Regions from separate parts of the Streptomyces sp. NPDC051684 genome, predicted to be linked through region 2. Evidence: riboswitches for the same ligand, from Rfam matches in the RefSeq annotation. Region 2 holds a riboswitch; the other holds the start of a gene.
The links. Region 2 has a riboswitch for cobalamin ahead of ACIA8D_RS34030 (ABC transporter substrate-binding protein). Riboswitches for the same ligand answer to the same signal wherever they lie in the genome.

Region 1 (7,594 bases), on a different contig from region 2:
CGAAGATCCGGCCGAGGTTGTCCAGGTCCGTGTAGAGCGCGTCGAGGGGCGGCATGATGCCGCGCGAGGTGTCGGTGCGGGCGTTGCGGCAGGACTCGGTGAGCAGGTACGTGTCGATGCCGTCCTTGTGCAGCTCGTCCGGTGTCAGCGTGTTCTCGTTGAATCCGTAGTTCCAGCCGGCGAAGACGAGGTCGGCGCGTGCCGAGAGCGCGATCTCCTTGGTGACGCGGTCCTTGGAGAGCCACTTCACCTCGTCGTACGCGTCCTTGTACGGGAGGCCTTCGGTGGTGCCCTTGTCCGCGGGCATGACATATCCCGCCATGCGGTCCTCGAGGCCGAGCGCGAACATGAGCTCGGTGATGCCGACGTCGTTGGTCACCACGCGGTCCGGGCGCTTTTCGTACGTGACCTTCTTGCCGCAGTTGGTGACGCTCACCGCCTTCGGTCTCGCGGACTTGTCGTCCTTCGCGATCTGCGCGCCGCAGCCGGTGAGGCTGAGCGTGAGGGCGGTGGCGAGGCCGAGGGAGACGGAGGAGAGCAACGTGCGCACGGGGAAACCTTTCAGAGGAGGCGTCAGGGAGTCAGGAAGCCAGTGGATCGAAGAGGAACTGCAGGGTGCCGGTTCCGGGGTGGCGCACGCGGTGTGCCCGCACGCCGAACACCTCGGCGAGCAGTGCGGGTGTCAGGACCTCGTCCGGGTGGCCGGAGGCGACGACCCGGCCGGCCTGCAGGACGTGCAGGCGGTCGCAGTGGGCGGCGGCGAGGTTGAGGTCGTGCAGGGCCGCCAGCACGGTCGGCCCGCTCGCGCGGACCTGGCGCAGCACGTCCAACTGGTGGGCGATGTCGAGGTGGTTGGTGGGCTCGTCCAGGACGAGAACGCGCGGCTCCTGCGCGAGCGCGCGTGCGATGAGCACGCGCTGCTTCTCGCCGCCGGAGAGCGACAGGAAGCCGCGCGCGGCGAGGTGTGCCACCCCGGCCCGTTCCAGGGCGTGCTCGCAGATCGCCCGGTCGCGTGCGGCGGACCGGTCGCGGTGGGGCAGTCGCGCCATCGCGACGACCTCGGTGACCGTGAAGTCGAACTCCGTGGACGACTCCTGCGGCAGCGCGGCGAGCATCCGTGCGGCGGCCCGGGGCGTCATGCCGTGCACGTCCTCGCCCCCCACCCTGACGACGCCCGCGTCGGGGCGGCGCGCCCGGTAGGCGCACCGCAGCAGCGTCGACTTGCCGCTGCCGTTGGGGCCGACCAGCCCCACGAAGGTTCCGGCAGGCGCGTCGAGGGTGACCTCGTCGACGAGCCGTGCGCCCGCCACCTCGACCGAAACGTCCTCGACATCGAGTCGCACGTCGTGTCCTCCAGAGCAAGCTTCAGTACGGGTGGTCAGTGGGGGAGTCGGTACGGGTAAAGGACGGCGAACTCAGCGGCCGGAGAGCGCGTGACCACCGCGCCGCATGAGCATCAGGAACGCGGGCACGCCGAGGGCGGCCGTCACCGCGCCGACGGGCAGTTCGGTCGGGGCGAGCAGCACGCGGGACAGCACGTCCGCCCAGACGAGCAGGACCGCCCCGGCGAGCGGCGCGACCGCGAGCACCCGTGCGTGGGAGGCGCCGACGAGGATCCGTACGAGATGCGGAACCATCAGCCCGACGAAGCCGATCGCCCCGCTCACGGCGACGACCGTGCCGGTGACGGCGGCGGTCACGACGAACAGTTCACGCCGCAGCCGGTCGGGCGGCACACCCAGCGCCGCCGCGGTCTCGTCCCCCATCGAGAGCGCGTCGAGGGCCCCTGCCCGCACCCTGAGCCACAGCCAGCCCGCCAGCACGGTCGCGGCGGCCAGCGGAATCTTCGGCCAGGTCGCCCCGCCCAGGCTGCCGAGCAGCCACATCATCGCCGAGCGGGCCGCCTCGCCCCGCTCGGCACCGAAGACCATGACGGTGGTGACCGCCTGGAAGCCGTAGGCGAGTGCCGTGCCGGTCAGGACGAGCCGCAGCGGGCTCAGCCCGAGCGGCGAGCGGGCCACCGCGTAGACCACGAGGGTCGCGGCGAGTGCCGACAGGAAGGCAGAGAAGGAGAGAGCCCACACGCCGAATCCGGCGAGCGCGCCGAAGAGGATGACCGCGTTGGCGCCCACGGCGGCGCCGGAGGAGATGCCGAGCACGAACGGATCGGCCAGGGCGTTGCGCACCAGCGCCTGCACCGCGACGCCGACCGCGGTGAGCCCCGCACCGACCACGGCCGCGAGCACGACGCGAGGAAAGCGGATCTCCCACACGATGGTGTAGGCGCCCACGTCGTCGGTGCCGAGACTCCCGCCGCTGATGCCCGCCCACATGAGCCGCAGTACCCGCTCCCAGCTGACGCCCGTCGCCCCGAGCGCGACTCCGCACGCCAGCGAAACGCCGAGTACGCAGATGAGCCCGACGATCAGCGGGGCCGTGGGTATACGTCCGCGGGCGGCGTCGGCGGACGCGGAGGGGGTGGCGGGAGCGGCGGTGCGGGACAAGGCGGGCGCACATCCTCCGGGTCGGCGCCGGCGGCGCGACACACAGGGCACCAGAGGAGCCCGGAGGTTCTGGCGGTCCTGTTCGCAGTCCACGGCGAACGGTTGACACATCGACACGCCTGCCGCGGGTGACCGGACTCGCACGGCCTGACCAGGCCGCGCACACCGTTGCGGGACAGCGCCGGAGTCTCACCGGCTTCCCCCACGAGAGGCCTCCGCACAGTAGCAAGCGGAGGTGAGGGGTGACGCCCGGGTGGGGCTTTGCCTGCATTGCCCTACTGCTGCCGAGTTACTGGAGGCCCAATGCGCCGACGATGTCGTCCGGCGGACAAGGGGACGTCAGGGGGCAGGGCAGCGCGACAGTTACGCTCACGGTTGTCCTAACGGAGTTTCGCGGATACAAACACGAGCAACGCCAACCGCAGCGTCCGTCTGAGCTTCCTCGGCCAGTGAGTTGCTTTGGTGCGACTGTAGAGGGATCCTCCGGCCGTACCAACTGAGTAGCCCCAGTGGATGCCGGGTGAGCGTGTCACATCTGATAGGAGATTCTTCGTCTGCTGGCGGCACAGCAGCTGCACCCATGTTGACCAGGCGAAACGGTAGTTGGTGCGGCCCCCGGTCGGGGGCCGGTCCGGAAATGGTCCGGATCTTGTGTTCTCGGATACCGGATATCCGTGGCGACCAGCACGTTGGCGCTGCTCGCCACATTCGTTTGTGCAGAAGTTGTTCGTTGCCCGTTGCTGACGGCGGAGCGGTCCGAGCCGGGGGAGAAGGTCATCCGCTTCGCCCGCAACGCCGACCTGATCATGGAGTGCGTCCCAGGCCGCGCCACGGTCTGAGAAAGCCGCTCCCCAGACGCTTGGGTGGCACTGGCGTCCGAGTATTTGCCGTCCTTTAGGTGCGGTTTGGACGTAATCTGCAGTCGGGTCTGCCGCAGTAACCTCCGTGTCGCGGCAGACCCGACTTTTTCCAGCGGTGGCCGAGGGTCGAGCAGCCGGATGGATGTCGGCCCCTGTATCCATCCGTACGCCATGAGGGGACCGACACCGGCGCGGTTGGGCTGGCCGAACTCGCGCACTATCCGATCGTCCTGACGCTCCACCGTCTTTGGGGTCGCGGGCAGCACGGGACCATGCGCCTCACGATCGGTACCAGGCTGTGACCCACCGGCAGATGCGGGCAGCCGGCCGATAGAACCTCAGTTGTGGTGGCCGTTCCGGCGCGGGCGGCGTGACCAGTACAGGGCTCCGGCGCCGCCGGCCATGAGGGCGGCCGCGATGCCGCCGATGACGAGGGTGGCGGTGCGGTCGGCTCCGGTGTGGGCCAGTTCCGGCCCGCTGGGGCTGGGGCTGGGAAGTGGTGCCTGCGAGGTCGGAGGTGACGTCGGTGTAGGGGTGGGAGTCGTAGGCGGAGCTGTGGTGGGGCTCGGTGTGGGGGTGTCGGTGGGAGACGGCGTTGGTGTCGGGGTGGGACTGTCCGTGGGAGTTGGGGTGGGACTGTCCGTGGGCGTCGGGGTCGGGGTGTCCGTCGGCGTAGGTGTGGGTGATGCGTCGTCGCAGTCCACGTTGCCGTCGAAGGGGTGGTAGTGGATCTCTCCGGCGTTGACGGGGGTTCCGCCGGTGGCTGCGGTGGAGCCCTGGACGAGGGATTTGACGATGACGTCGCCCTCGATGTTGGAGGGGTCGAGGTCGATCAGCTCGGCTGATGGGGCGTAGATGGTTCCTTCGATCTGGTCCCCGTCGGGGTTGGTGATGCGGGTGGCGTCGGGGAAGTCCCACAGGATGTGGTTCTGCGAGGAGCCGACGCCGGCCATGGTGGGGGTGTGCCAGGTGAAGTTCCCTGCCTCGGCGGTGGTGTCGACCACGATGACGAACGGTGCGTCGGCGGTGGGCTGGTTGAGGAGTGTGAACGTGGAGATGTTGTTGAGCATGGCGCCGGTCAGGTGCAGGACGTTGGTCCTGCCGGGATCCAGCTGGACCTTGATCTGTGAGTTGGGCGGGATCGTGGACTGATCGGGCAGCGGGTTGCCGTTCCCGTCGAGCAGGGTGACGTTGTTGGCGCAGCTCGCCATCTGTGTGGCCCGGTCGCGGTAGGTGCCGAACAGGCCTGGGAAGTCCATGAGGCTGGACGGCCCGACCGCTGTGGCAGGCTCTTGTGTGCTCAGTTCGATGCGGGGGGTTCCGTCGTAGGCCGTGGATGGCGCCGTCACGTGGGTGTTGACCGAGGCGCCGTTCTGGTCCTGGTTGCGGACCTGGCTGCCCGTCAGGTCACCGATCTTGAGGTAGCCGTTCTGCAGGACCTTCAGTACTCCGGTGGGGCTGCTGTTGCCGTAGTCGATACGGCCGCCCACGAGGAGCGCGGTGGGGCGTGCGTCGCCGGGCGCGGTGTAGGTTCCGGCCGTGTTGAGCGAGACGTTGTAGCCGGCCCCAAAACTGAGATTCCCGCCGACCGCGACCGGCCCTTCCGACTCGGTGCTGCCCAGGTAGGCGTCGTTCTCGGTGACCACACCGAAACCGTTGTTGCCCGCGACGGGGTTGCCGATGGAGACCGCCGCCCGGACGGCGGCAGCTGGCTGGTCCGCGGCAGCAGCTGCCACGGACAGGGCTGTGCAGGCGGCGCACCCAGCCGCCATCAATGCACCTTTTGTCTTGTTGCTCATGGTGTGACGATATGGATGGCGACAGTATGGGCGTGGGGGCCACGCCGCTGCGCTAGCCCATGCGTGGACCCCGGTTCGAATACGCCCCCCAAGGGCTGTCCGCCGAGGGGCGGTGTGTCGCCTGCGACTCGGTGAGGCTGAGTCGGCGTGAGCCCCACCGGTCTGATCTGTGTGGCAGTTGCATTTCGCGGCGGATCGCTTCCTCCGGGCGATCCGCTCAGTAGCCGCGCTGACCTTGCGCCGGCGCTGCGGCGCGGCACGGTTCGCTGGGGGGGACTGGGATTGGCTCTTGCTGCGTGCCCGCCCCGCGCCGGTCAGTGGTGTCGCGGAGTCCTCGCGACCAGTGACACTGGGCCAACTCGCGGCGCGGGCCCGGCGGGGGCAAGCCCGCCCCGGTTGCCGCTATCACTCGCTCCGTGGACGACCTGGTCAAAGCCCTCGGTGCGGGCAGCGGGATCTCCAAGTCCGAGGTCTCGCGGATCTGCGGCGAACTCGACCAGGAACTCCTCGCGTTCAAGGAACGGCTGCTGGATCACACCGTGTTGCCCTACGTCTTCCTGGGCGCGACCTACTGCAAGGCGCGGGCGAATCACCGGATCGCCTCGCAGGCGGTGGTCATCGCGACCGGGATCTCCGCCAGCGGGCACCGCGAGATTCTCGGCCTGATGGTCGGCGACAGCGAGTCGAAGCCGGTCTGGACGAAGTTCCTGCGCAGCCTGCGCGCCCGTGGCCTGGACCACGTCCAGCTCGTGATCTCCGATTCGCACAGCGGTCTGGTGGCCGCGATCCGCACCGTGTTCCGCGGCTCGGCCTGGCAGCGCTGCCGGGTCCACTTCGGTCGAGACGTCTTCTCGGTGATCGAAAAGGGGTCCGCGGAGATGGTCGCCGCGACCATCCGCACGATCTTCGCGCAGACCACCGCCGAGCAGGTCCGCACCCAGCTGGATGTCGTGGCGGACATGCTCGGACGACAGTTCCCACAGGTCAAGACGATGCTCCTGGACGCTGCACCCGACATCACCGCATTCGCCGACTTCCCGCCGGCGCACTGGAAGAAGATCTGGTCCACGAACCCGCTGGAACGGCTGAACCGAGAGATCAAACGACGGGCCGACGTCGTCCAGGTCTTCCCCGATCCCGCCGCTCTGGACCGGCTCGCCGCCGCGGTCCTGGCCGAACTCCACGACGAGTGGCAGGTCTTCGACCGCCGTTACCTCTCCGAAGGGTCCATGGCCCAGCTCTTCACCGACCAGCCCACCCCACAGCAGAAGATGACCGCACAAGCGGAGCCGAACCAGCTCGACTGACTACACCACTTCGCGGGACACCATCCATCACGCTCCTGCCCGCACCAAGGAGAAGTCCCCGGTGCGGCTGATCGGTGACGGCTCCACTTCCTTCACGGGAGCCCAGTCACACCAGCCGTCCGCTCCCGAGCCCCTCGAGCCCGGCCAGACGCCACCGCAGTTCGTCATCTTCTCCTGGGACGGCGCGGGAGAGGTCGGCAACGGCCTCTTCCCCCGCTTTTTCGACCTGGCCCGCGAGCACGGCGCTCACATGACGTTCTTCCTCTCCGGGCTCTACCTGCTTCCCGAATCCCACAAGCGCCTCTACCAGCCGCCCAACAACCCCGTGGGCGCCCATGAATAGCGAAATCCGTCGAATCGTCTTCTAGCGGTGCGGATTTCGTAGTGGTCGGACGAGGCTGCGACGGCCCAGGTCGCACTGCCCCGCAGGCGGCGCCCCTGTCGCGGCGCCGGGGGAGGGGGCGCGTCGCGGTGGTGTGGGTGGCGGCCGGCGGCGAGGAATGACGCATATGTGCGATAAATTTCCGCTGAGATTGATGGAAGTGGTGTCCGGACCGGGCTCTTCCCGTGCCCTGACGACGCGTTCGAACGGAGGGAAGCAATGCCCGGAGCCGATTCGGTCGCACACCGTGGAAGGCGCCTCGCGTGGCCGTGGTTCCTGGTCGTGGTGGTGGCCTACCTCGCGGTCCTCAAGGGGGCCGGAGCAATCGTGGGCGTGGACACCGGTGCGTCGGACAGTCGGTTCCCGACGGCGGAGTCGGTGGTGCTCAGCGGGCTGATCCCCATCGGCCTGTCGGTCCTGTTCGCCGCGGCCGTCGTGACCTGGCTGGGCTGGTGGGGCCAGATCGTCCGCTATCGGGTGCCCGTCCGGGCGTGGGTGTGGTGCGTGCCGCTGTCCATGACGGCCGCGGCGATCCTGGGCATGAACTACCCGAACCTCGTCGCCCAGAAGGCGTCGCTCGTCCTGGCCCTGCTCGCCATGGCGGCGTGCGTCGGCGCCGCCGAGGAACTCATGTTCCGCGGTATCGGTGTACAGGTCTTCAAGCGGTCCGGTCTGAGTGAGGGCAGGACCGCTCTCTACTCGTCACTGGTGTTCGGCCTGGTTCACCTCAGCAACGCGTTCG
Region 2 (7,594 bases):
CGACCGTCACCAGCCAGTACCAGTCGCGATGGCCCGTCGCAGCCAGGGTCATCAGGACCAGCAGCCCGGGGAAGGCGAGCAGAACGTCCAGGGTGCGCATCACCGCCTCATCGAGCACGCGCCGGGGCCCGGCGGCCAGCAGACCCAGGGGCACGCCCGCGACCAAGCCGATCAGGAGGGCTCCCACGGCGCTTCCCAGCACTGATGCTCCGCCGTGCAGGACGAGCGACAGGACGTCGCGCGCCAGGACATCGGTACCGAGCACATGCCCCGCGCCTGGCGCCTGCGAAGGCAGCGCGTCGGTCTGCGGCGACGTGTCGCCCGCGAGCCACGGCCCCACCAGGGCGGCGAACAGGGGCACTGCGAGAAGGAGCAGTGCGATCCAGGGGCGTCGGCGTCGCCCTGTGCGCAGTCTCGCGGTCTGGGTCAGTGTCGTCATACGGCCATCTCCCGTCGGGGCGCCAGGCGATGGGCGACCAGGTCGGCCACGAGATTCACGGCGACCGCGGTTCCGGTGAAGAGCAGCGCGTACGTCTGTACCTGCGGGAGGTCGCGGTTCTGCACCGCCTCGACGAACCCGTTACCGAGCCCGCGGAATCCGAAGACGGCTTCCACCAGCACGGCGCCGCCCAGCAGTCCTTCCACGCAGCGGGCGTACTGCTGCGCCGCCGGGCCGAGCGCGTTGGGCAGGACGTGCCGGAGCACCACCGTGCGCTCCCGTACCCCGAGCAGCCGCAAGTGCTCGGCTACGGGGCCATGCCGCTCCCCCGCGACTCCGGCGCGGACCTGCCGGGCCAGATCGCAGAGGTGCCGTGCCGTGAGTACGACCACGGGAAGCACCAGGACGGACGGCTGCCGCAGCAGACCTGCCGTGTCCATTCCGACCGCGGTGGCCGGAAGCAGCCCGGCCGCGAGCGAGACCGAGGCGACCAGCAGCAGCGCGAGCACGAACTCGGGCACGGCGTGCAGCAGCACCGTGGCCGTGTTCAGGGCACGGTCGAGCCGACTGCCTTCTCGCAGCCCCGAGACCGTGCCGAGCAGCGGCGCCAGTACGGTGACCAGGATCAGCGCCGGTACGCCCAGGAGCAGCGTCACGCCGATCCGGCGGCCGATGTCGTCGCCCACCGGCAGCCCGGTGGTCAGCGAGTGCCCCAGGTCGCCGGTGAGCAGGTGGCCGAGCCAGTGCCAGAAGCGGGGCCAGGCAGGTTCGTCCAGCCCCAACTGCTGGCGCAGCGCCGCGACTTGTTCCGGCGTGCCGAGTTCACCGCGCAGCACGTCGGCCGTGTCGCCGGGCAGCAGCGCGCCAACGGCGAACACGGCGACCAGCACCACCAGGCACTGCAAGAGCGCCAAGAGGGAGCGCCGCAGTACGTAGCCGCGCACGTCAGGCCAGGCGGACCCGGTCGAAGCGGGCCCAGTTGTGCGAGTTCGGCGGCGCCGCGCGCAGCCCGCCGACCGAACGGCTGATGGCGTCGTTGGCGTCGGAGAAGGCCCACACCAGCAGTCCGGACTCGTCGCGGGCGATCTTCTGCGCGCGGGCGAGCAGGCCCAGCCGCTCCTGCTCGTCACGGGTGGTGCGCGCGCGGTCGAGGAGCGCGTCGAACTTCTTCGAGGCGTATTGGGTCTGGTTCCGGGCCGCTCCCCCGCGGACCCGCTGCTGGAGGAAGTCGGAGACGGGCAGGGTGGAGGTGGTGTTGAAGGCGGCGACGCCCTTGGTCTTGATCTCGCTGAAGTAGGTGCTGGATGCCCGGGTGTTGGCGGTCAGCCTCAGCCCGATCTCCCGCAGCTGCCGCGCCATCAGGTCCGCCGCGGGTTCCCATGCCGCGTCGACCGAACTGGTCTCCACGGTGATGCGCAGTCCGTCCGCGCCTGCTTGCTTCACCAGCTTGCGCGCCGCGTCGACGTCCCGTTCGCGGGGCGTGAGGTCGTCGGGGTAGCCGCGCAGTCCCATCCCGAAGAGATCGTTGCCGGCTTCGCCGTGTCCAGCCAGTGCGATGCGGACGAGCGCCTGCCGGTCGATGCCCAGCTGCACGGCACGTATGAGGCGCGGGTCGTCGAACGGTTTGCGGCCGGTGCGCAGCAGGAGTTGCTGTGCGGTGGCGCGCTTCGCGGTGAGCAGGCGCGTCGAGCCGTCCTTCTTCAGCCGTTCCACGGAGGCCCCGGCCATGTCAGCCGCGTAGTGCACCTGGCCGGACAGGAGGGCGTTGAGCCGCGCGGACTCCTCGTTCGCGGGAACGATCTCCAGCTCGGCTATGTGCGGGGCGCCGCCCCAGTGGTCGGCCCAGCGCTTGTAGCGGGCGGTGCCGCCCGGCGTGAAGGACACGTAGGTGAAGGGGCCGGAGCCTATGGGCTTGCGGAAGTCCGTCGTCCCGTCCGGGATGATCTCGGTGCCAGGGCCCGCGAACACGGTGGGGAACTCGAAGTTCGGCGCCTTGAGAACGAAGACGACGGACCCGTCGCCGTCCGCCTTGCTCGCGGTGAAGTCAATCGCGGACAGCAGGACCTGCGACGGCGAGCCGACCTCGGGGTCGGCCGCGCGCCGGTAGCTGTAGAGAACGTCCTTGGCGGTGACCGGCTTCCCGTCATGGAACCGGGCCTTGCGCAGCCGTACGCTCCACCGTGTTCCCGAGGCGTCGCTCTCCCAGGACTCCGCGAGCCTCTTACGGACGGACATGTCGTCGGCGTACGTGCCGAGCGTGTCGTACAGGGCCTTGGCACGGGCCTGGTCGACGAAGTTCGGGGCGACGTGCGGATCGAGGGTCTCCTGCGAGCCGCCCGACGTGAACGCGGCGCGGAACCGATCACCTCCGCCGCCGTCCTTCGTATCGCCGCCACAGCCACTGAGCAGGCCGGTCCCCGCGAGCGCCAGCGCACCGCCGGCGGCGAGCACACCTCTGCGACCGGGCTCCGGGCGCCGCCCCGGCTCCGTCCGGGCATGCGTCGTCACAGTCGATCCTCTCCGGGGTGTCCTCGCCCCTGACGTCAGACCGGCGACGGGTCAGTCTCCTGGCTCCCGGATCGTCGCTCGCCTCCGCCTTCCCGTCCGCGCTCGCGGACAGTGGCGTGCAGAAGGATCGCTCCCCGGTCACAGTGGCGGGACCGCGCCGGAATCGCACCGGCTTCCTGGTCCCCGTCGCCCTGTGCGCCCATTGTGGCGTACGGGGCGATGGGGACCGGCACCCGGTTCCCCGGCGGTCGGTGGGGGCGGTCGTACGCACCTGTCGCGGCTCTGCCCACAATGTCCACCGGCGCCGACAGCGGACGGCCCGGAGCCTCACGCAGGCTCCGCGCGAAGCACCAGGAAAGGGACAGCCACACTCATGACAGCAACACCTCTCGACGGCTGGCAGCACTGGCAGACCAGCTGGGACCGCCAGCAGGAGTGGTACATGCCCGACCGGGAGGAGCGGTTCCGGGTCATGATCGACACGGTCGAGGCCGTGGCAGGCACCGCTCCGCGCGTCCTCGATCTGGCCTGCGGCACCGGCAGTATCACCGACCGCCTGCTGCGCCGGCTCCCCGAAGCGACCGTCACCTGCGTCGACATCGATCCGCTCCTGCTGGCCATCGCCCGCGGCCATTTCGCCGGCGACGACCGCGTCACCTTCACCGAGGCCGACCTGACCGACGCCGCCTGGACCGAACGCCTCCCCCACACGTCGTACGACGCCGTGGTCACCGCCACCGCCCTGCACTGGCTCGACACCGAACCCCTCGACCGGCTCTACGGCGATCTGGCCCGCCTGCTGCGCGACGGTGGAATCTTCCTCAACGCCGACCACATGAAGGACGAGTCCGCGCCCCGCCTCAACGCCGCCCTGGCCGCCCTCCACACCGACCGCCAGACCCACCAGCGGCAGTCGGGTTCTCTCGACTGGGCCGACTGGTGGGGCGAGGCAGCGCGCGACCCGCACCTCGCCGACGCGGCCGTCGAGCGCTTCGCCCTGCTGGGCGATCCGCGACAGGCCCGCACGGACCCATCACACCGGGATCGCCCGACCGCCACCCAATGGCACATCGACACACTGCTGCGCCACGGGTTCGGCGAAGCGCGCCAAGTGTGGTGCTCGGCGAGCGATGCGCTGATTGCCGCGCTGCGCTGAATTCCAGCAGCTGTGTACGCCCCCGCAGAGCACCCCTGCTGGACTCGTCACCTCGCAGTCGCGCCCGTCGAGCCGCCAGGCGCCACCGGATACGGCACGAAGGTGCTGGAGTTCTGGTCGATCCTCAGGGTCCGGCCGAGCGGTGGTGCCGCCCGCTGCGGGCACTCCAGCCGCTCGCAGACCCGGCAGCCCATGCCAATGGGAGTGGCGGCGGCTGTGCGGCCGAGGTCAAGGCCGTCGGAGTAGACGAGCCGGTGGGCGTGGCGGAGCTCGCAACCGAGGCCGATCGCGAAAGCCTTGCCCGGCTCGCCCCAACCGCCGCGGTGCCGAGTGACGGCCCGGGCGGTCCACAAATACCTCTGCCCGTCTGGCATTTCGGCAACCTGGACGTGGATGCGGCCGGGGGCGGCGAAGGACTCGTAGACGTTCCACAGGGGGCAGGTGCCCCCTGCGCGCGAGAAGTGGAAACCCGTCGCCGACTGCCGCTTCGACACGTTGCCTGCTCGGTCCACGCGGACGAAGGAGAACGGCACGCCGCGCAGACGGGGCCGTTGGAGGGTACTGAGGCGATGGCAGACGGTCTCGTAGCCCAGGCCGTAGTGGTCGGTGAGGCGTTCGATGTCGTAGCGCACGGCCTCTGCCGCGGTGTGGAAGTCGCGGTACGGGAGGATCAGCGCGGCGGCGAAGTAGTTGGCGATGCCGATGCGCGCCAGGGCCTGGGCCGGTGAACCGGGCGCGAAGTCCTCGGCGGCCTGCCGGTCGAGGTCGTCCGCGTGTTCCAGCAGGGCGAGTTGGGTGGCCATGCGGAAGGCGCGTTGGCCCGGACGCAGCCTTGTCGACAGGTGCAGGGTGCGCGACGGCGCGTCGTAGTGATGCAGGCTTTCAGTGGTCTCTGTGCCGAGACGGACGCCGTGCCGATCAGCGAGGCGTGCCGTCAGCGCGCTGAGTACCTCGCCGGGCCGGATACCGATGGTTGCGGCCAGGTCCTCCGCCGCGAGGTCGGTGTCGTGAAGGTAGTTCTGGCGGCGATAGAAGTAGTCGCGGATCTCCTCGTGCGGCGAGCGCGGCGCGTCGAGACCGGTGTCGCGCTCACCGCTGCCGCCGACCAGTTCGGCCAGCCGTTGATTGCGGCGGCCGAGGTCCAGCAGGACCTGTGCGACCGCGGGCATCCGGGAGGCGAGGTCGCTCAGGTCGGTCGCGGAGACGCGGGCCCCGTCGATCTCGCCGGCCAGCGCCTCACGCAAGTCCGCGACCAGACGACTGGTGTCCCGCTCGGAGAAGAAGCCCGGGTCGACGCCGAACACCTCGGTGAGCCGCAGCAGGACCGGGACCGTCAGAGGGCGGGAGTCGTGCTCCATCTGGTTCAGGTAACTGGGTGAGATGCCCAGAGTCCGGGCCAGCTCGGCTTGGCTCATGCCGCGCTCCTCGCGCAGCCTGCGCAGCCGGGCGCCCGCGTACGTCTTCCCCATGGTCCGCGTTCTCCTCCCCCGTTAGGGACGGCTCAGCGTACGCGAACACCCCTCGTGTGAACCCTTCGCAACCTTGGCAATCACGGTCTGGAAGATTCGCAGAAGTTGGCATTGATCCACCCTTGTTGGCACTGAGTGCCAGTGCCAGAGTTCCAGTGCGGCCCACCGGATCCCGGCGGGTGCAACCCGGAACCGGGGCACGATTCACGCCCTGACGTCGGAGATCCCGGCATCGGTTGTGCTCACGTCGGCAGTACTGCTCAGCTCATCACCGCGAGGGGACGGTGGGCCGCACACCCTCGCAGGACACACAGTGCCATCAGATGCGCGGCGTCTTCTGTGGGGGTGACTGGATTCGCAGCCGAACAGCCGAACGACCGAGGAGACGGACCGTCATGGCAGACACCCGTACGCAGGCAGCCGACGAGCTCATCCGCCGCTGGGCCACCGACCCGCGCTGGAAGGGCATCGACCGCACCTACAGCGCCCAGGACGTGGTCCGTCTGTCGGGCAGCGTCCGCGAGGAGCACACCCTGGCCCGGCGCGGCGCCGAGCGGCTGTGGCGCCAACTGCACGAGAACGACTACATCCACGCCCTCGGCGCCCTCACCGGCGGGCAGGCCGTGCAGCAGGTCAAGGCAGGGCTGCAGGCGATCTACCTGTCCGGCTGGCAGGTCGCCGCCGACGCCAACCTCGCCGGTCACACCTACCCCGACCAGAGCCTCTACCCCGCCAACTCCGTTCCCCAGGTGGTGCGCCGGATCAACAACGCGCTGCTGCGCGCCGACCAGATCGCCACCAGCGAAGGCGACGACTCCGTCGACTGGCTCGCCCCGATCGTCGCCGACGCCGAGGCCGGGTTCGGTGGCCCGCTCAACGCCTTCGAGCTGACCAAGGCGATGATCGCCGCGGGCGCCGCCGGCATCCACTACGAGGACCAGCTCGCCTCCGAGAAGAAGTGCGGCCACCTCGGCGGCAAGGTCCTCGTCCCGACCTCGCAGCACATCCGCACCCTCAACGCGGCCCGCCTCGCCGCCGACATCGCCGACACCCCGACCGTCATCGTGGCGCGTACGGACGCCCTGGCGGCGAACCTGCTGACCAGCGACGTGGACGAGCACGACGCCGAGTTCGTCACCGGCGAGCGCACCGCCGAGGGCTTCTACCGCGTGCGCAACGGCATGGCCCCCGTCATCGCCCGCGGCCTGGCCTACGCCCCGTACGCCGACCTGATCTGGGTCGAGACCGGCACCCCCGACCTGGCCCAGGCCCGCGAGTTCGCCGAGGCCATCCACGCCCAGTACCCGGACCAGATGCTGGCCTACAACTGCTCGCCGTCCTTCAACTGGAAGGCGGCCCTGGACGACGACCAGATCGCCAAGTTCCAGCGGGAGCTGGGCGCGATGGGCTACCGCTTCCAGTTCATCACCCTCGCCGGGTTCCACTCCCTCAACCACGGCATGTTCGACCTGGCCCGCGGGTACGCCGAGCACGGCATGACCGCCTACGTCGATCTCCAGGAGAAGGAGTTCGCCGCCCAGGAGCACGGGTTCACCGCGGTCAAGCACCAGCGCGAGGTCGGCACCGGCTACTTCGACCTCGTGTCCACCGCCGTCAACCCGGCGTCCTCCACCACCGCGCTGTCCGGCTCCACCGAGGAGGAGCAGTTCCACTAGGACCTGCTCGCGCCTCGCGCGGCCCGCTCTCCCTGATCCGGACGGGGCCCGGACGACCGTCTCCGTCCGGGCCCCGCTCCCCTCCGCCCTCAGTCAGGAGAACCCGATGTCATCCCAGATCCTCACACGCCGTCCCCGTGTCCTCGCCGCACCGGGCGATCGCCATGACGAGATCCTCACGCCGGCCGCCCTGGACTTCGTCGCCCAGCTCGCCGTCGCCTTCGATGAGCGACGCGCGTGGATCCTCAAGGAACGCAGGCGGCAGGCGATCAGGCTCGCCTCGGGTTCGCCGCTCGACTTCCCGATGGTCACGCGACGGATCAGAGAGGACGCGAGCTGGTCCGTG

Region 1: linked by a shared signal. The riboswitch ahead of ACIA8D_RS27615 (FecCD family ABC transporter permease) and the one ahead of ACIA8D_RS34030 (ABC transporter substrate-binding protein) in region 2 are both predicted to bind cobalamin.

The regions. Positions count from the first base shown of each region.
Region 1 is NZ_JBITCS010000025.1:26,129-33,722, forward strand. It holds gene ACIA8D_RS27605 (ABC transporter substrate-binding protein) at 1-550, opposite strand, end outside; gene ACIA8D_RS27610 (ABC transporter ATP-binding protein) at 582-1,343, opposite strand; gene ACIA8D_RS27615 (FecCD family ABC transporter permease) at 1,416-2,504, opposite strand; cobalamin riboswitch at 2,610-2,744, opposite strand; gene ACIA8D_RS27620 (hypothetical protein) at 3,179-3,343, shown strand; gene ACIA8D_RS27625 (collagen-binding domain-containing protein) at 3,703-5,163, opposite strand; partial or broken gene ACIA8D_RS27630 (IS256 family transposase) at 5,571-6,470, shown strand; partial or broken gene ACIA8D_RS27635 (hypothetical protein) at 6,529-6,810, shown strand; gene ACIA8D_RS27640 (CPBP family intramembrane glutamic endopeptidase) at 7,072-7,594, shown strand, end outside.
Region 2 is NZ_JBITCS010000038.1:36,631-44,224, reverse strand. It holds gene ACIA8D_RS34040 (ABC transporter permease) at 1-439, opposite strand, end outside; gene ACIA8D_RS34035 (ABC transporter permease) at 436-1,383, opposite strand; gene ACIA8D_RS34030 (ABC transporter substrate-binding protein) at 1,385-2,947, opposite strand; cobalamin riboswitch at 3,000-3,128, opposite strand; gene ACIA8D_RS34025 (class I SAM-dependent methyltransferase) at 3,321-4,103, shown strand; gene ACIA8D_RS34020 (short-chain fatty acyl-CoA regulator family protein) at 4,151-5,572, opposite strand; gene aceA (isocitrate lyase) at 5,968-7,248, shown strand; gene aceB (malate synthase A) at 7,355-7,594, shown strand, end outside.